DNA from 3 places in the Paenarthrobacter sp. 10L412 genome. Region 1 is predicted to be linked to each of the others. Evidence: riboswitches for the same ligand, from Rfam matches in the RefSeq annotation. Region 1 holds a riboswitch; each other region holds the start of a gene.
The links. Region 1 has a riboswitch for S-adenosylmethionine ahead of AC1DD7_RS11400 (aminotransferase class V-fold PLP-dependent enzyme). Riboswitches for the same ligand answer to the same signal wherever they lie in the genome.
Positions count from the first base shown of each region.

Region 2: linked by a shared signal. The riboswitch ahead of metX (homoserine O-acetyltransferase MetX) and the one ahead of AC1DD7_RS11400 (aminotransferase class V-fold PLP-dependent enzyme) in region 1 are both predicted to bind S-adenosylmethionine.
Region 3: linked by a shared signal. The riboswitch ahead of AC1DD7_RS04715 (DUF1737 domain-containing protein) and the one ahead of AC1DD7_RS11400 (aminotransferase class V-fold PLP-dependent enzyme) in region 1 are both predicted to bind S-adenosylmethionine.

Region 1 covers NZ_JBFTJT010000007.1:243,812-249,230, forward strand. The annotation lists gene AC1DD7_RS11395 (class I SAM-dependent methyltransferase) at 1-387, opposite strand, end outside; gene AC1DD7_RS11400 (aminotransferase class V-fold PLP-dependent enzyme) at 537-1,946, opposite strand; SAM riboswitch class IV at 1,979-2,092, opposite strand; gene hisN (histidinol-phosphatase) at 2,275-3,087, opposite strand; gene rsgA (ribosome small subunit-dependent GTPase A) at 3,142-4,257, opposite strand; gene aroA (3-phosphoshikimate 1-carboxyvinyltransferase) at 4,260-5,419, opposite strand, start outside.
Region 2 covers NZ_JBFTJT010000002.1:184,525-189,943, reverse strand. The annotation lists gene AC1DD7_RS02685 (histidine phosphatase family protein) at 1-308, opposite strand, end outside; gene AC1DD7_RS02680 (CPBP family intramembrane glutamic endopeptidase) at 420-1,193, shown strand; gene AC1DD7_RS02675 (VOC family protein) at 1,313-1,951, opposite strand; gene AC1DD7_RS02670 (bifunctional o-acetylhomoserine/o-acetylserine sulfhydrylase) at 2,178-3,494, shown strand; SAM riboswitch class IV at 3,634-3,748, shown strand; gene metX (homoserine O-acetyltransferase MetX) at 3,763-4,884, shown strand; gene AC1DD7_RS02660 (hypothetical protein) at 4,891-5,322, opposite strand; gene AC1DD7_RS02655 (winged helix DNA-binding domain-containing protein) at 5,367-5,419, opposite strand, start outside.
Region 3 covers NZ_JBFTJT010000003.1:296,161-301,579, reverse strand. The annotation lists gene AC1DD7_RS04735 (glutamate--cysteine ligase 2) at 1-294, shown strand, start outside; gene AC1DD7_RS04730 (hypothetical protein) at 291-887, opposite strand; gene AC1DD7_RS04725 (O-succinylhomoserine sulfhydrylase) at 898-2,106, opposite strand; gene AC1DD7_RS04720 (rhodanese-like domain-containing protein) at 2,107-2,517, opposite strand; gene AC1DD7_RS04715 (DUF1737 domain-containing protein) at 2,514-2,780, opposite strand; SAM riboswitch class IV at 2,795-2,906, opposite strand; gene AC1DD7_RS04710 (NtaA/DmoA family FMN-dependent monooxygenase) at 3,073-4,401, shown strand; gene AC1DD7_RS04705 (aromatic amino acid ammonia-lyase) at 4,401-5,419, shown strand, end outside.

The sequences.
Region 1 (5,419 bases):
GTGGGGCCGGAGGATCCGGGCGATTTCCGTGCTCGCTTTCATCGGGTCACACCAATGCCATGCCTGGGCAACGCTGACGACGTCGAATGCTGAGTCCGCCAGCCCTGTTGCCTCGGCCGTTCCCTCCAACGCCTCAACGCCGGGATAGGACTTTCGAAGTTGCTCCAGCATGTCTGTGGAAGGATCGACGGCGGCCACCTGCAGACCGCGGTCCACGAGCAGGGCCGTAAACTTGCCTGTGCCTGCACCAATATCCGCGGCGGTCTTCGCTCCAGGAGGAAGAAGCCAATCCACTGAGTCTGTGGGATAGCCGGGCCGAACGCGATCGTAGTGTTCGCCGCCGTCCTGGAAGCTCTGGCCCAGTTCGTGGCGGCGCGTGGCATGCAGCTTGGGACCACCTGGCCTGCCAGCGCTGCCGGAAACACCTCCGCCGGAAACAACGCCGCCGGAAACACTGCCGGAAGGCACGGCCACGCACAGACTCCTTTACCGCGAACGCCAGTTACCCTACGAATTTACCGCACAGTACGCGTGTTTCAGTCAATCGTGCAGGGTGCAGCCCCTGCGGTGCCCGGGGTGTTTGGAGCCCATTCCGGATAGATGCGGTGGTCGTTGGCCGGTACCCAGCGGCCTTCGTCCACTACATAGTCCCAACCGAGCCCTGTGCGCTTGAGTTCTTCGATACCAGCCAAGAGTCGTGTGGCATCCTCCAAGCGGGAGCCCACGCCGAAGCTGGCGCGCAGTGAGCCGGAAGGGAGTCCTAGCCGCTTGAGCAGGGGATGGGCGCAGAAGCGGCCGTCCCGAAGTCCTACACCGTGTTCGGCGGCGAGGTAGGCGGCCACCAGTCCGGCGTCGAATCCTTCCACCGAGAAATTGACCACGCCGATGGTGTCCTCGGAGTCGCTGAAGATCCGGTGGACGGTCACGCCGTCGATTGCTTCAAGTCCCTGTACGAGGTAGGAGCGGATGGCAGCTTCATGGGCATGCCAGGCATCCTGGTCCAAGCCGGCAAGCACCTGCGTCGCGCGGGCCAATGTTGCCGCGCCGAGGACGTTGGGGGAGCCGCCCTCGTGGCGTGCGGGACCTGAGGCCCAGCTGACCGAGTCCAGGCGGGCTTCACGAACAGCGCCACCACCGGCAAGGTGGGGAGTGCCGGCGTCGAGCCAGTCAGGACGGCCCACAACAACACCGGCGCCGAACGGAGCGTAGAGCTTATGCCCGGAGAACACGATGTAGTCGACGTCTGCCTCGGTGATGTTGATGCGGCGGTGCGGGGCAAGCTGTGCAGCGTCCACCACAATCCGGGCACCGTATTCGTGTGCAAGTGCTGCGAGTTCGGCGATCGGCAGGATTTCACCGGTCACGTTCGAGGCCCCGGTGACCGCCAGCAATGACACGCCGCCTTGACTGAGTTCCTCGCGGAGCTTGGCCAGGGTAGCTGTCAGTGTCGAAGCAGCTACGACACTGCGGTGGGGGACGCCCTGCCAGGGAAGGAGGTTGGCATGGTGCTCGATGTCCAGGTATAGGACCTCGCCCGTTGGCTTTCCGTCCAGTTGCGGGAGGCAGCCCGCCAACAGGTTCAGCGAGTCCGTGGTGTTCCGGGTGAAGATGACGGAATCGTCGGGACGGCCGCCGACGAATTCGCGGACGATGTCGCGGGAGTTCTCGTAGACCGAGGTGCTGATCTGGGAAGCGTAGCCCGCGCCGCGGTGGACACTGGCGTAGTAGGGGAGGATCTCGTTGAGATACGCAGAAACGATTGTCAGCGCTGGAGCGGATGCTCCGTAGTCGAGGTTGGCATAACGGACGTGGCCACCCTGGATCAAGGGAGCTTGCAGCTCCGCGCCCGTGACGGCGGCCAGTGGCCTGCCTGCAGCGGCTTCGTGCGCTGCTTCTTCGACCACAAGGGACGGCAGAACGGTGGAGTTGAACGTAGCAGTGCTCATGGGACCTCACTCAAGAGGGACCCCCCTGTGGGGATCCGCGCTTGCCGTATCCGTTCCGGACCGGCCAGGTCGTCACCCGGGGCACCCCACCGCGAATGGAGGGTTGCCGGCCAGCAAACCGGGGTTTAGCGCTGGCACTCGTGACCTGTAAAGAGGTTAGGTCACGCATCTGGCCTGCTCCAAAGTCGCTTCGCTTTGTTAAGCACATTGTTACGACGGGTCCGGAAACTGGGCTTTGGGCGAAGAAAAGACGGCGGATGCCCCGAAAAGGAGGCGTCCGCCGTCGAAAATTCTATGCAAAGCCGGTTGGCTTGTTGGTGCCGCTGGGTCAGAGGAGGTCATCCAGGGCAGGGTTTAGCCGCTTGAGGACCTCTGAATGCAGGATGGAGTTGGTGGCCAGGGCATTGCCGCCAAAGGGGCCGTCCTCGCCTTCCAGCGAGGTGAAACGGCCGCCGGCTTCCGTCACGATGGGCACCAGCGCTGCCATGTCGTAAAGGTTCAACTCTGGCTCGCAGGCGATATCCACGGCCCCCTCGGCAACCAGGCAATAGGACCAGAAGTCGCCATAGGCGCGCGTGCGCCAGATGTCTTCCGTCAACCCCAGGAACTCGTCCAGATTGCCGCGTTCCTTCCAACCGGAGAGGCTGGAATATGACATTGAGGCATCCGCCAACCGCGAAACGTTTGACACCTTGAGCCGGGTGGCTGACGCCAGGGAGCGGCCCATGTAGGCCCCCATGTCCTTTGCTGCCCACCAGCGCTTGCCCAGTGCGGGAGCGCTGACAACTCCAACGACCGGCTCGCCTTCGTCAACCAGTGCGATCAGGGTGGCCCACACGGGAACGCCCCGAACGAAGTTCTTGGTTCCGTCGATGGGGTCGATGATCCAACGCCGGGAGCCATGGCCGCTGCTGCCGAACTCCTCGCCGAGGACGGCGTCACGGGGGCGCGAGCGCGACAGTTGGCCACGGATGGCTTCTTCCGCAGCCTTGTCGGCATCCGTCACGGGCGTGAGGTCAGGCTTGGTCTCGACCTGCAGATCCAGAGCCTTGAAGCGGTCCATGGTTTGGGCGTCCACGGAATCCGCCAGCACGTGGGCCAGTCGAAGGTCGTCGTTGTAGCTGGAAACGGGTTGGGTCATGCCACCAAACTATCGTGAAACGTTCCGTGCAGCTGGGATGTGGAGCACCAATGCTTAGTTGACGGTACCCAGTTCCTTGGTCTCTTTGGCTTCCAATCGAGGGTCCGCGCCCAGCAGTCGCCGGAGCGAAGACAAGCGGGCCACTCCGGAAGGACCGGCATGTCCCTCGTTCACCCACGCGTCCAGGCCGCAATTGATGGCGCTGGCATCGTGCTTGCAGCCGCGGTCGCAAGCTTCCGTGCCCGGTTCCAAATCGGGGAAGGAATGCAGGATGCGGTCGGGGTCCACGTGCGCCAGTCCGAAGGAGCGGATACCGGGGGTATCGATGATCCAGCTGCCTGGAGGCGCGTCTGCCAGTTTCAGGGCCAACGCCGACGACGACGTGTGCCGGCCCCGCCCGGTGACGGCGTTGACACCACCGGTAGCCCGTTCGGCTCCGGTCAGGGCATTAACCATGGTGGACTTGCCGACGCCCGAATGGCCCAGCATGACAGTCACTTTTCCATCAAGGTGGGCCCGCAATTCGGCAACGGCTCGGCTGTCCAGCCGCGCGGACAGTCCGTCGTCCGAGCGGGCATCAATTCCGGACGCTTCATCATCTGCCGTACGGCTGATGATGATGGGAAAGTCCAGGCTGAGATAATTGGACAACAGCTCGGCGGGGTCCTTGACGTCTGCTTTGGTGACGAGCAGCAGCGGCTCGATCCCGGCGTCGTAGGCTGCAACCAAGGCGCGGTCAATAAAGCCGGTTCGGGGCTCCGGATTGGCCGCGGCGACCACCACCACAAGTTGGTCTGCGTTGGCCACCACCACTCTTTCGATGGGGTCGGTATCATCAGCGCTGCGCCGGAGCAGTGTTTTGCGCTCCTCTATGCGGACCAGCCGCGCAAGGGTGTCCGGCTCTCCCGATACATCGCCCACCAAGGCGACGAAATCGCCGGGGACTACGGGGTTTCGTCGCAGTTCACGCGCGCGTGCAGCGATGATAATGCGTTCATCCGAGGAGTCTTCCCCAACGATGGCGGTGTAGCGCCCGCGGTCTACCGTGATGATCCGGCCGATGACCGCGTCATCATGACTGGGGCGGTCTTTGGTGCGGGGTCTTGATCCTTTTTTGTTGGGACGGATCCGGACGTCGGATTCGTCCCAGGAGCTTGCGTCGCGGCCCATGGTCAGTTGCTGGCCTCACTGGTGACGGTTTCGTCGTCGCCTGTGCCGTGCTGCAGCATGGCCTCCCACATCTGGGGAAATTCGGGCATCGTCTTGGACGTGGTAGCGATATCCTCCACCTGAACGCCCTCAACGGCGAGCCCTAAAATAGCTCCCGCCGTCGCCATGCGGTGATCGGCGTAGCTGTGGACGACGCCTGGGTGCAAAGTGGCCGGGCGGATAATGAGGCCGTCGGCTGTTTCTTCTGCATCTCCGCCGAGCCGATTGATTTCAGCGGCCAGCGCGGCGAGCCGATCGGTTTCATGGCCACGAAGGTGCGCGATGCCGGTCAGTCGTGAAGGACCTGTAGCCAGTGCGCACAGCGCAGCGACCGTGGGCGCGAGCTCACTCGTTTCATCGAAGTCGGCGCCCTTGATTTCAGGTCCGCCCTTCACGGTGAGCGTACCGTTTTCGAGTGTCACGGTGGCACCCATCTCAACCAGGATGGTACGCCACAGATCGCCCACCTGGGTGGTTTGGGTGGGCCAGTTGGGGATCCTGACGGTTCCATGGGTCGCGAGGGCTGCGGCAAGGAACGGGCCGGCGTTGGAAAGGTCCTGTTCGATCCGCTGGTCAAAAGCATGAATGGGGCCAGGCGCGACTCGCCAGTGGTTGGGCACCGAATCGTCCACCTTGACGCCGACTCCACGAAGGACGGCAACGGTCATATTGATGTGGTCCAGGCTGGGGACCGGCTTGCCGACGTGTTCCAGGTGAAGGCCTTCGGTGAAACGGGCGCCCACCAGCAGCAAGGCCGACACGAACTGGGACGATGCGCTGGCATCGATCACCAGGTGGCCGCCCCGAACCTCGCCAGTGCCATCCACCGAGAAGGGAAGGGCCGACGGCGTCCTGCCGCCCTCGGTGGCGACAGGAACTCCGAGCGCGAGCAGTGCTTCGATGATGGTCCCCATGGGCCGCTTACGGGCATGGGGATCGCCGTCGAACGTGGTTGGACCATTGCGTAGCGCAGCTAAAGGTGGAACGAACCGCATGACAGTACCGGCAAGGCCGCAATCGATGGCAGTCTCCGCGCCCGAAGCTGAAGGATCCATGGGCGTGATTTCAAGGTCCGGTCCATAATCACCGTCGCCGGGTACCTCGGTAACGGTGGCACCCAGCT
Region 2 (5,419 bases), on a different contig from region 1:
CGCAGCTCCTTCTGGTCCTCGATCTCCCCGGCGATCTGGAAGTTGGCCCAGTCCTGCTCACGCAGCCTGGGTTCTTCGATCACCCGCTCGATCAGCGGGCCCAGGTCCAACGCCTCAAGAGTCTGGTAGGCCCGCAAATAGGGGGATACATAAACGCAGACCTGCTCGCCGTCGAGCTTCCGCCGGAGGGCCTGGCCTGCTATCCGGGCCTGTTCAATTCCGAGTTCGGTCAGCGGAATGCGGTAGTCCGGCACACGGTTGTAGATTGACGTGTCGGCATTCGCGGCGGACTGGCCGTGCCGGATCATGAAGATTCTCCCTGGGGCACTCATCCCACCAAGCATAGGTCTGCCTGCGGGTGGAACCCGAACGTGCGCAGTTCACGGCAAAGTGGCAGGAACTGCAGGCAAGATAGGTACATGCTCCTTGCTTCCCGCCGCCGCCTGCGCGCCGAAGTACTCATCGTGCTGGGCCTGTCACTGGGCCAGTCAGCCGTGTACTCCGTGGTGCAGCTCCTGGACAAGATGACGCGCGCGCCGCTGTCCGAGGCAACTTCGACACTTAACCGGTCCCAAAGCACCCGCGAGTACTTCGATCTCACATACCAACTGCTGGACATTATCTTCGCTTTGGTGCCGGTGGTCCTGGTGTTCTATTTCCTCTCATCGCATGGCCAAGGCGGCCGGGAAGGTGCAAGTGGCTCAGGCTTTGCCCGGCTGGGGTTCAACTTCGCACGCCCCGGCAAGGACCTTTTGCACGGATTGGGACTCGCAGCTGCCATTGGTGTCCCGTCACTTGGCTTGTACGCGGCCGGCCGGGCCCTCGGAATCACCACCGCCATTGTGCCCAGCGGCCTGGAAGCTTACTGGTGGACGGTGCCTGTGTTGATTCTCTCGGCGGTTCGCCACGCGATCGTTGAGGAAGTGATCGTCGTGGGATACCTCATGGACCGTTTCGGAAAATTCGGCTGGAGTACGCCGCTGGCCATTGTCGTAAGCGCGGCCCTTCGTGGCAGCTACCACCTGTACCAAGGCTTCGGGCCGTTCATCGGCAACTTCGCTATGGGATTGGTCTTCGCCTGGATCTATACCAAGACGAAGCGGGTGATGCCTTTGGTCATTGCCCATGCTCTGCTGGACATCGTCGCGTTCGTTGGCTTCAGCCTCTTCGGCAAGGCGATCGGCCTGGGTTAGCGCCAAAAGAAATTCGGCCGCCATCGGTGGGTGACGTCGTTGGCACCCGCTGATGGCGGCCGAAGCTTGACCGGACACACTGGACCGGGAGGGGACCAGGGCCCCAGGGAAGGTGCGCGTCAGATCGTGACGGCGCCGGATGCGGTTTCGAAAGTGACGGACATGATGCCGGGCGTACCGTGCGGGGCCATCCACTGGACAGCGACGTCCTCGAGCGGCTTCTCAACGGGTTCGCCCAGCCATTCGGTAACGCGTTCCGCCGAGCCTGCAATGGTGAGGCTGGACATCTTGACGTCACTCTCATAGACCTTGGACGGGTGCAGTGAGGGGTCGCCCTCCCACTTGAGCAGGTACGGCACCTGGGGATCGGCGATCAAGCCGAGAATGCCGATCTGCTGCCAGACAAGTTCGCGGCCATCCGGGAACTTGCGGTTGCCCGGAACTGCGGACCGGCCGAGGCGTTCCTCGAAGGGGGCGAGGTCGTCAACGGCGACGCACCAGCCCATCCAACCGCCGCCAGCCGCCGAGCGTGCGCGGACTGCCTGGCCAAAGGGTGCCTTGTCAGAAGCAGGGTGGTCCAGGACCTCTACGACTTCCAGGTATTTGTTATCCGCCAAGGGAATGATCATGTTCCGGGTACCGAAGCGCGGGTGCACTCCGCCCCGGACTGCGTCCACTCCCAGAGCTGCGGAAATTCGTTCGGTAGTGGCCAAAAGGCCATCTCGTTCACAAGCGTAAGAGACGTGATCCATGCGCATGGCTTCATCTTGGCACTTTGTGATCGGGGTCTCAGCTAAGGGAAGCCTAACTAACATGGGACCTTATTGCGCGCCGCAGGAACGCGTCACGCCGGGTCGCGTAAAGACTGAAAAATACTGCCTTCGTCACAAAGCTGTCCAAGCACACGGGCGCTTCCTAGACTGGCCCCAGCCCACGCCTACAGCGATCAACGGCAAACCCGCGCGCCACTAAGAGGAGAATTCAATGTCCCAAGGATGGTCTTTCGAAACACGCCAGATCCACGCAGGGCAGGAGCCTGACTCTGCCACGGGAGCGCGGTCGCTTCCGATCTACCAGACCACGTCCTTCGTTTTCCCCAGCGCAGAGAGCGCAGCCAACCGCTTTGCCTTGGCCGAGCTCGCCCCGATCTACACCCGAATCGGCAACCCAACACAAGATGCCGTGGAGCAGCGGATCGCCAGCCTCGAAGGCGGGCTTGGCGCATTGCTCCTTAGCTCCGGACAGGCCGCGGAAACCTTCGCCATCCTGAACATTGCCGAGGCCGGAGACCATATCGTCGCCAGCCCCAGCCTTTACGGCGGCACCTACAACCTGCTGGCGCACACGCTGAAGAAGTTCGGCATCTCCGTGACGTTCGTGGAGGACCCGGACAACCTGGACCAGTGGCGGGACGCCGTGCAGCCCAATACCAAGCTGTTCTTCGGCGAGGTGGTGTCCAATCCGCGCCAGGACGTGCTGGACATCGAGGGTATTTCACACGCCGCGCATGAGGCCGGAGTGCCGCTGATCGTGGATAACACGCTCTCCACCCCATACCTCATTCGTCCCATCGAATGGGGTGCGGACATCGTGGTGCACTCGGCTACCAAGTATCTGGGCGGCCACGGTGCGGCGATCGCGGGCGTGATCGTGGACTCCGGAAACTTTGATTTCGGCAAGGACCCGGAGCGCTTCCCGGGATTCAACACTCCGGACCCCAGCTACAACGGGCTCGTTTACGCCCGGGACCTTGGCAAGGATGGCGCGCTCGGAGCCAACCTCTCCTACATTCTCAAGGCCCGTGTGCAGTTGCTGCGCGATCTGGGTTCGGCGGTTTCCCCGTTCAACGCCTTCCTCATCGCCCAAGGGCTGGAAACCCTGAGCCTGCGCGTCGAGCGCCACGTCTCCAACGCCACCAAAGTGGCGGAATGGTTGGAAGCCCACGACGACGTCGAATCGGTCGCCTTCGCGGGTCTGCCGTCCAGCCCTTGGTATGAGCGCGGCCGTAAGTATGGGCCGAGGGGTACCGGAGCAGTGGTGGCATTCAACATCAAAGGTGGCGTCGAGGCCGGCAAGCGATTCGTCGATGGCCTGGAGTTGCACTCCCACGTTGCCAACATCGGTGACGTCCGCTCGCTGGTCATCCACCCGGCGTCGACTACCCACAGCCAGCTCACGGTCGAACAGCAGCTGGTTGCGGGAGTGAATCCCGGCCTTGTCCGCCTGTCCGTGGGAATCGAGCACGTAGACGACATTATTGCTGACCTTGAGGCTGGTTTCCGGGCTGCCAAGGGCGCTTAGCGGAGCGGCCGCCCGCCGACGAAAATTCGCCGGGCGGCCCCTGGCCGTGCGTGTTCCTGAACGAAGCGGCCCCAAACCGTCACACAGCTGTCACATTCTTCGCCAAAACAGCTGTATTTTTCCTAGACTCTACGTATTAGGTCATGAGTGCCAGTGACAGCCCCGGCTTGCTGGCCGGCAACCCTCCTCCGCGGTGGGGTGCCCCGGGTGAAGACCTGGCCTGTCGCACGCAAGGCGGCAGGCAAGCGCGAGGTTAGGTGTCAAAGGAATGACCATTACTGCTACAGCACCCCCCAAACCGGGCAAAGAAGACGGGACGGTCAAGTACGCCGGCGTAGGTTCGCTGGAACTTGAAGCCGGCGGTTTTCTCCCGGACGTTGTGTTGGCCTATGAGACCTGGGGGCAGTTGAACGCGGATGCGTCCAACGCAGTCCTCGTCCAGCACGCACTGACGGGAAGCACGCATGTGGCCCGCGGTGCCACTGATGAGGAAGGCTGGTGGGAGCAACTCGTTGGCCCGGGCGCGACGATCGACACCAACCGGTTCTTCGTTATCTCCATCAACATTGTGGGCGGCTGTTACGGCAGCACGGGCCCATCGTCCCAGGCGCCGGACGGGCGGCCCTGGGGATCCCGCTTCCCCCTGATCACTTTGCGCGACAGCACGGTGGCTGAAGCCCGCCTCGCCGACGCGTTGGGGATCAAGTCATGGCACGCCGTCCTTGGCGGTTCCATGGGTGGGGCGCGGGCACTTGAGTGGGCGGTGACCTTCCCTGAGCGTGTCCAGCGGTGCGCAGTTATTTCTGTCGGCGCCTACAGCACAGCCGAGCAAATCGCTTTCGCCCAGTCGCAGACACTCGCCATCCGCCAGGACCCGAACTTCAACAACGGCGATTACTACGGTGGACCAACTCCTGAGGCGGGCCTTGCCCTGGCCCGACGGATAGCCCACATCACGTACCGATCAGCGCTGGAGCTTGATTTCCGCTTCGGCCGGGAAGCCCAGCATCAAGAGACGCCCCTGGCTGCCCCGGTCCTGGGGGAGCGTGGCCGCTACCAGGTGGAAAGCTACCTCGACCACCAAGGCACCAAGCTGGTGCGCCGGTTCGATGCGAACAGCTACATCGCCATCACTGAGGCACTCATGTCCCACGACATCAGCCGTGGCCGGGGCACCTTGCAGGAGGCCTTGGCCAGCGCCACTGCTGAATTCTTTGTAGCAGCCGTCGACTCCGACCGCCTCTATTTCCCGGCCCAGTCATTGGAACTGGCACAAAATCTGCCTGGCGACGTGCCCGTCCACGTGATCGAGGCCCCCATCGGGCACGATGGCTTCCTCACCGAAATCGGGCAACTGTCAGCCCAACTGCATCAGGCCTTCTTCGCCTAGGCCGGCTTAGCCGTTCATGATCTCGCCGCGCTGCTTCATGTAGTCCTCCATGGCGATCTCGCCGTTGCTGAACTTGAGGTCCAGTTCGGCCAGTTTTCGCGCACGGAAGCCTTGCTGCTCAGAGCCGCTGTTGCTGGGGAACGTAGGTGAAGAAGCGTTCGACGGCGGTCCTGCCGGCGGTTGCGCATCGGCAGGGCGGACGGTGGCGGGCTCTCCGGGATAGCCCGGGTAGCTCTGCTGCGGGTACCCCGGTCCCGGAAGATTCTGCGGGGGATAGCCGGGGCCCGGATAGTTCTGGCCAGGGTAGTTCTGACCCGGGAAGCTGCGGTCCTGGAAATTACGATCCTGGAGCCGCCGCGCCCGGGACCTGTTGTATAGGCGGATTCCCATGGGAATCAGCCAAGAGCAGACGATGATCCAGAAGATCAGATTGTTCACGGTGCAGGCCTCCTAGGTCTTAAACCCAGCTTAGTCCCGCCGTTTCACACCAGCTTTGTCTCCATGCCCAGGAACCTCCCATAGCGTTCCACCTCTG
Region 3 (5,419 bases), on a different contig from region 1:
TGGGCTTTGGTGGATTATTTGAGTCCTGTCCTGGATGACCAAGGTGAATTGGAGCTCGTGAAGGCCGGAATCTCGGACATTCTTGAGCGCGGGAACGGAGCACGGGAGCAACGCGAAGCAGCAGAGCGTTTCAACAACCGGCAACGTGACGCACAAAATCCGCCGGGAAGCCCGCCCAGCAATGAGGCCTTGGGGGCGGTGGTTGGGCATGCGGTGAAGGCGACGATTCGTGGCGCTACCGCAGACTCGCACAAGGATCCGGCGCCCCTCCTGACCAGGGTCCGCAGGCCCTAGGCTTCTGCGGAGTCAGTCTCTTCCCACGTCATCAGGTACGCGCCCGCTAAACCTTCGACAAGGTAGAACACGAACGGTGGGATGTCCTTCTTGGCTACAAGGATGGCGCCGTAGATGGGCGCGCTGGCGGCGGCCGTGATCCCGATCCATCGTTTGGCGGGCGATGCCAGGAGGCTTCCGCCCAGCGCCGCCAAGGCAAGAACGTGGAGCCCGGAGTAGGCCAGGAATGGCGCATTGGATCCCCGGCCGTAGGCAAAGCGTTCCAGGTCCGAGGCCCGGCGGGACAAACTGGACACAAAGAGCGGGGCCCCTGCGAGCAAAGCGGCCGCGGCTGCAACAGCCCACCGCTTCGCCTGTCCGCGCGGAAGACGACGTGCAAAGGCTGCGAATCCCACCGGCACCGCGACGGTTCCAGCAGCAGCGAGGTGCTGCCCAATCACCCAGCCACGCTGGCCGGCCTCGAGCATACGAAGACGTTCGGCAGCATCGGGGGTGATGTAAACGCGCGATACCGGCGAGATCCCTGCAAACCACACCGCCGTGCCCGCAACGATGACCGTTCCGGCACGGCGATAAGGATGATTCCCGCTCATGGCAGCAAGGCTAGACCTGTTTGAGGGCCTTCTCCAGATCCAGGATGAGATCGTCTACATCTTCCAGGCCCACGGACAAACGGACCACGCCGTCGCTCAGCCCGATGGCCGCGCGACCTTCGGGCCCCATGGCCCGGTGGGTGGTGGTGGCCGGATGCGTGATGAGGGACTTGGAGTCGCCCAGGTTGTTGGAAATATCGATGACGCGCAGACCGTCCAGCAACGCGAACGCGGCATCCTTGGCTGAACGCCCAGAAGAGGGCAGCAACTCGAACGTCAGCACGGTGCCGCCAGCCTTCATTTGCTTGGCTGCGAGCTCGTACTGTGGGTGCGATTTCAGCAAGGGGTACTTGACCCAGCTGATGGCGGGTTGCTGCTCAAGCCATTCCGCGATTTTCAAAGCGGAGGCTGAACTGTGGTTCACGCGCAAGCCAATGGTCTCCAGGCCTTTGGTCAACACCCAGGCGTTGAACGCGGAGAGCGACGGTCCGGTGTGCCGCATCAGCTGCTTGACCGGGCCATCGATGAATTCCTTGGTGCCCATGATTGCCCCGCCAAGGACACGTCCCTGGCCATCGATGTGCTTGGTGCCGGAGTACACGATGACGTCCGCGCCCAAGTCACCGCAACGCTGCAGCAGGGGAGTGGCAAAGACGTTGTCGACGACGACGGTCGCTCCCGCAGCATGCGCCAGCTCGCTGACGGCGGCGATGTCCACGATTTCCTGCATGGGGTTGGAGGGCGACTCGAAGAACACGGCGGTGGTCGGTTCGGAGAGGGCAGCACGCCACTGGTCGAGGTCGGGACCGTCGACAAACACGGTCTCTACGCCCCAGCGCGGCAGGATCTCGTTGAGGATTACGAAGCACGAGCCGAACAGGGAACGGGCGGCAACGACGCGATCACCGGCAGCCAGGAGGGCACCCAAGGCGGTGAACACCGCGGACATGCCGGACGCCGTCGCAAAGCACGCTTCGGTTCCTTCGAGCAACCGCAACCGCTCCTGGAATGTGGCCACGGACGGGTTGCCGTAGCGGGAGTAAACGAAGCGCTCGTCCTCGCCGGTGAAGGCGCGTTCGGCGGCGGCAGCGGATTCGTAGACGAAGCCGGAGTTCAGGAAGACGGGTTCGGACGTCTCCTGGAAGTTGGTACGGTCAAGGCCACCGCGTACTGCCTGGGTGTCAGGGCTCCAGCTGGCGGCATCGGGATTGAAAGTCACTTAGTCGTTCCCCAGGTTGGTTGGCAGGCCGCGGTTCTTCCAGCCGTTGATGGTGCGCTCGCCGTAGCGGTCCGGGTCACCTTCGAAGCCCTCGAGCACGTTGTAGGCGGTGAACCCGGCCTGCGTCGCGGCGATGGCGGCAGAGATGGAGCGCTGGCCTGAGCGGCAGATGAAAACGAGTTCCACGCCCTCGCCCTCGGGTGCCTGCTGCTGCAGGTCCTCGAGGAAGCGGGAGTTGGGAATGCCACCGGCGAGGTTCCACTGAATGAACAGGGGATCATTCTCTGTGGCTTTGGTGTCCGGAATGCCGATGTGTGCCCACTCGGCCTCGGTGCGGACGTCTACCAGGATGGCGCCTTCTTCAAGCTTGGCCCACGCGTCCTGCGGGGTCAGGTCACCTGCGTAACTCATGCGTGTCCCTCGAATGCTTCTTCGTCGTCGTCGTTCTCCAACTGGTCAACAGCATTCGCGACGGCGGCGTCTGCGTTGGCGATGGCAGCGGGCAGGACGACCGCCTGCGCCACGATGACATCCGTGCCATTGAACGTGGCTGCCGGGCTGCCGTGGAGCACGTAGCCGTCGGCGAGGGCCGTGGTGATCCGCTCGCAGAATTCACGGGTATCCGGACCTGTAATCAGGCGGTAGGAGAGTTTTTCTTCAGTGGGTTCAGGCATTGGCTGGTGCTCCTCAGTCACGCTTGCAGTTCGAAGTGTCGATACGCCGAGTAGTCACCTGAGGCACCCCGCCGGAGAGAGGGTTGCCGACCAGCAAGTCAGGGCTTGGCGCTGGTGCTCATTACTCAAGAAAAACGTAACATCCCGCGGCGGCGGCCCGCACTTGCAAGCGGTTACGCGCTCGTCATGTTGCGTAACCGGCCGGCGCTGGGGTAGCAGCCCAAATGTGACGCCCCGGGAGCATAATTGACGCAGTACGACCCCCTGTAACTTCGCAAGAAATCAGGTCGCGGTGAACGGACAAGGCAGCTCTACACTCAAGCCCATGCTGCATTTTGGATGGTTCGTGGGGCACGGTTTTGGTGTCCAGGGGTGGGGAACTCCCGGCTACAGCCTGGGCTACGACTGGAAGAAACCTGCCCTGTATCAAGACGCCGTGCGCGCGTTTGAGCAATCCGGCCTTGACCTCTTCATCATCGAGGACTCCCTTACTGTTCCTGATACTTATGGCGGCACCGCCGAGGTTTCGCTGGCACACGCCTCCTTTGCGCCCAAGCATGATCCTTTGGCTCTGGTCCCGTACCTTCTGTCCGCCACCAAGCACCTTGGGATTGTGCCGACTGTCAGCGCTTCGTTCTATCCGCCCTTCACAGCCGCACGGCTCCTGGCCACGCTGCAGCACTTCTCCGAGGGCCAGCTCGGCTGGAACGTTGTCACCTCCGGCAGTGACCTGGCGGCACAGAATTACGGGTTGGACCAGCAGATTGAACACGACCTTCGGTACGAGAAGGCGGAGGAATTCGTCGACGTCGTCCGGCAGCTTTGGCGCAGCTGGGAACCCGGCGCTGTGATTGAGGACGTTGAGGCCGGCGTGTTCGCCGACCACACCAAAGTGCATCCCATTAGCCACCAGGGTGACTTCTTCAAGGTCCGAGGTCCGCTGAACACCGCACCTTTGCCAGAGGAGCCCGTGCTGGTGCAGGCCGGTGCTTCTCCTCGGGGCAAAGCGTTCGCGGGTGGGCATGCAGATGTGGCGATCGCCTTGGCGCGTGGCGTTGACGGAATGAAGGCCTACCGGGATTCCATCCGTGCCGAGGCTGCCAAGGCGGACAGGAACCCCGACGACGTCAAGGTACTTTTCGTGCTCAAGCCCACCGTGGTTGGTTCATCAGCCGAGGCCGAGGACTTGCGTGCACAGCGCCGGGAGCTTACCCAGCGTGATATCGACAGCCAGCTCAACTCGATCTCCTACCTGTCCGTGATCGACTTCAAGCAGTTCGACCTCGATGCGCCGTTGCCTGAATTGAGCACCAACAGCAACCAAGGCACGTTGGAGCACTTCGCCAAGGCAGCGCCTCCGGGGTCTACCCTTCGCCAGATCCTTCAGGCACGCAGCGGTGGTGCCGGCGATTCGATCATCGGCACGGTTGGTGAAATCGCGGACTACCTCGAGGAGACTGGCGAGGCTGTGGGTGGCGACGGCTTCCTCTTCTCTGGCTTCGTGGACCCCGTCACCGTGCACGGAGTGCTGGACAAGCTCACTCCCGAACTGCGACGCCGTGGCCTGTTGAGGAAGAGTTACGGCGACGGTGGCTTCCGCCAGAATCTTCTGGACTTCTGATGTCCTCCGAGCCCATCTCCTCCGCGCCCAGAACCCTGCTGATCGGCACATCGCCGGTGGACCCTGAAAGCGTGGCGCAGGCTGCCTTGGATCCGGCGTTTCACGTGAAACTCAACCACGATGCGTTGTCTTTGATCGGCCGCTCACGCGAAGTGCTGGAGCGCGCGTCGACCTCAGGGCAGAAAATCTACGGCCTCAACACCCTCCTCGGATCCGGACGCGATACGGCTGTGGAGGAGAGGTCGGTTCTCGCCTATCAAATCCAAGTAGTCAGATACCACAACAGTGGTGTGGGCGACCATCTGGACCGGCCCTCCGCTCGCGCCGTGATCCTCGCCCGGCTCATCGGATTCAGCCGCGGCGGCTCCGGTGTACGCCCGGAGACTGCCCAGTTCTATGCGGAACTACTCAACCACGGAGTTCTTCCCGCCATCCCCCGCGAAGGATCAGTCGGCTCATCGGACCTCACCCAACTCGCCGCCGTCGCCGCCGTCGCCATCGGTGAAGGTGAAGCGATCGATGCGGACGGCACCCTGGTACCCGGGGCGAAGGCCCTAGCCGACGCCGGTCTTCAGCCGTTGCGACTAGCGCCCGGTGAGGCCCTGGCGCTGGTCAGCGCCAACGCTTACTCGGTAGGTGCCGGCACCCTCGCCTTGGTGCGCCTGCAACAGCTGGCGGAACTCGCCGACGTCGCGCTGTCCCTCTCGCTTGAGGCCATTGCAAGGTACGACGGCGGCGGGAACCTGAGTCCGTTTTCGCCGGCTATCCAGGCGGGCAAGGCGGTGGACGGGCAGAAGGACTCGGCCGCCGCGGTACGTCACCTGTTGCGCGGCGGGTGGTTGGAGGACGTTCGTCCCGAAGTCTCGGTGCAGGACGCTTTGTCATTCCGTGCTGCGCCCCAGACTCATGGGGCTTTTCGCTCCTTGGTTTCACAGCTCGGCGCTGCGTTGACGGTGGAGCTGAACGGACGTGGCGACAACCCCTTGGTTGATGTCGAAACCGGGCACATGGTGTCCGG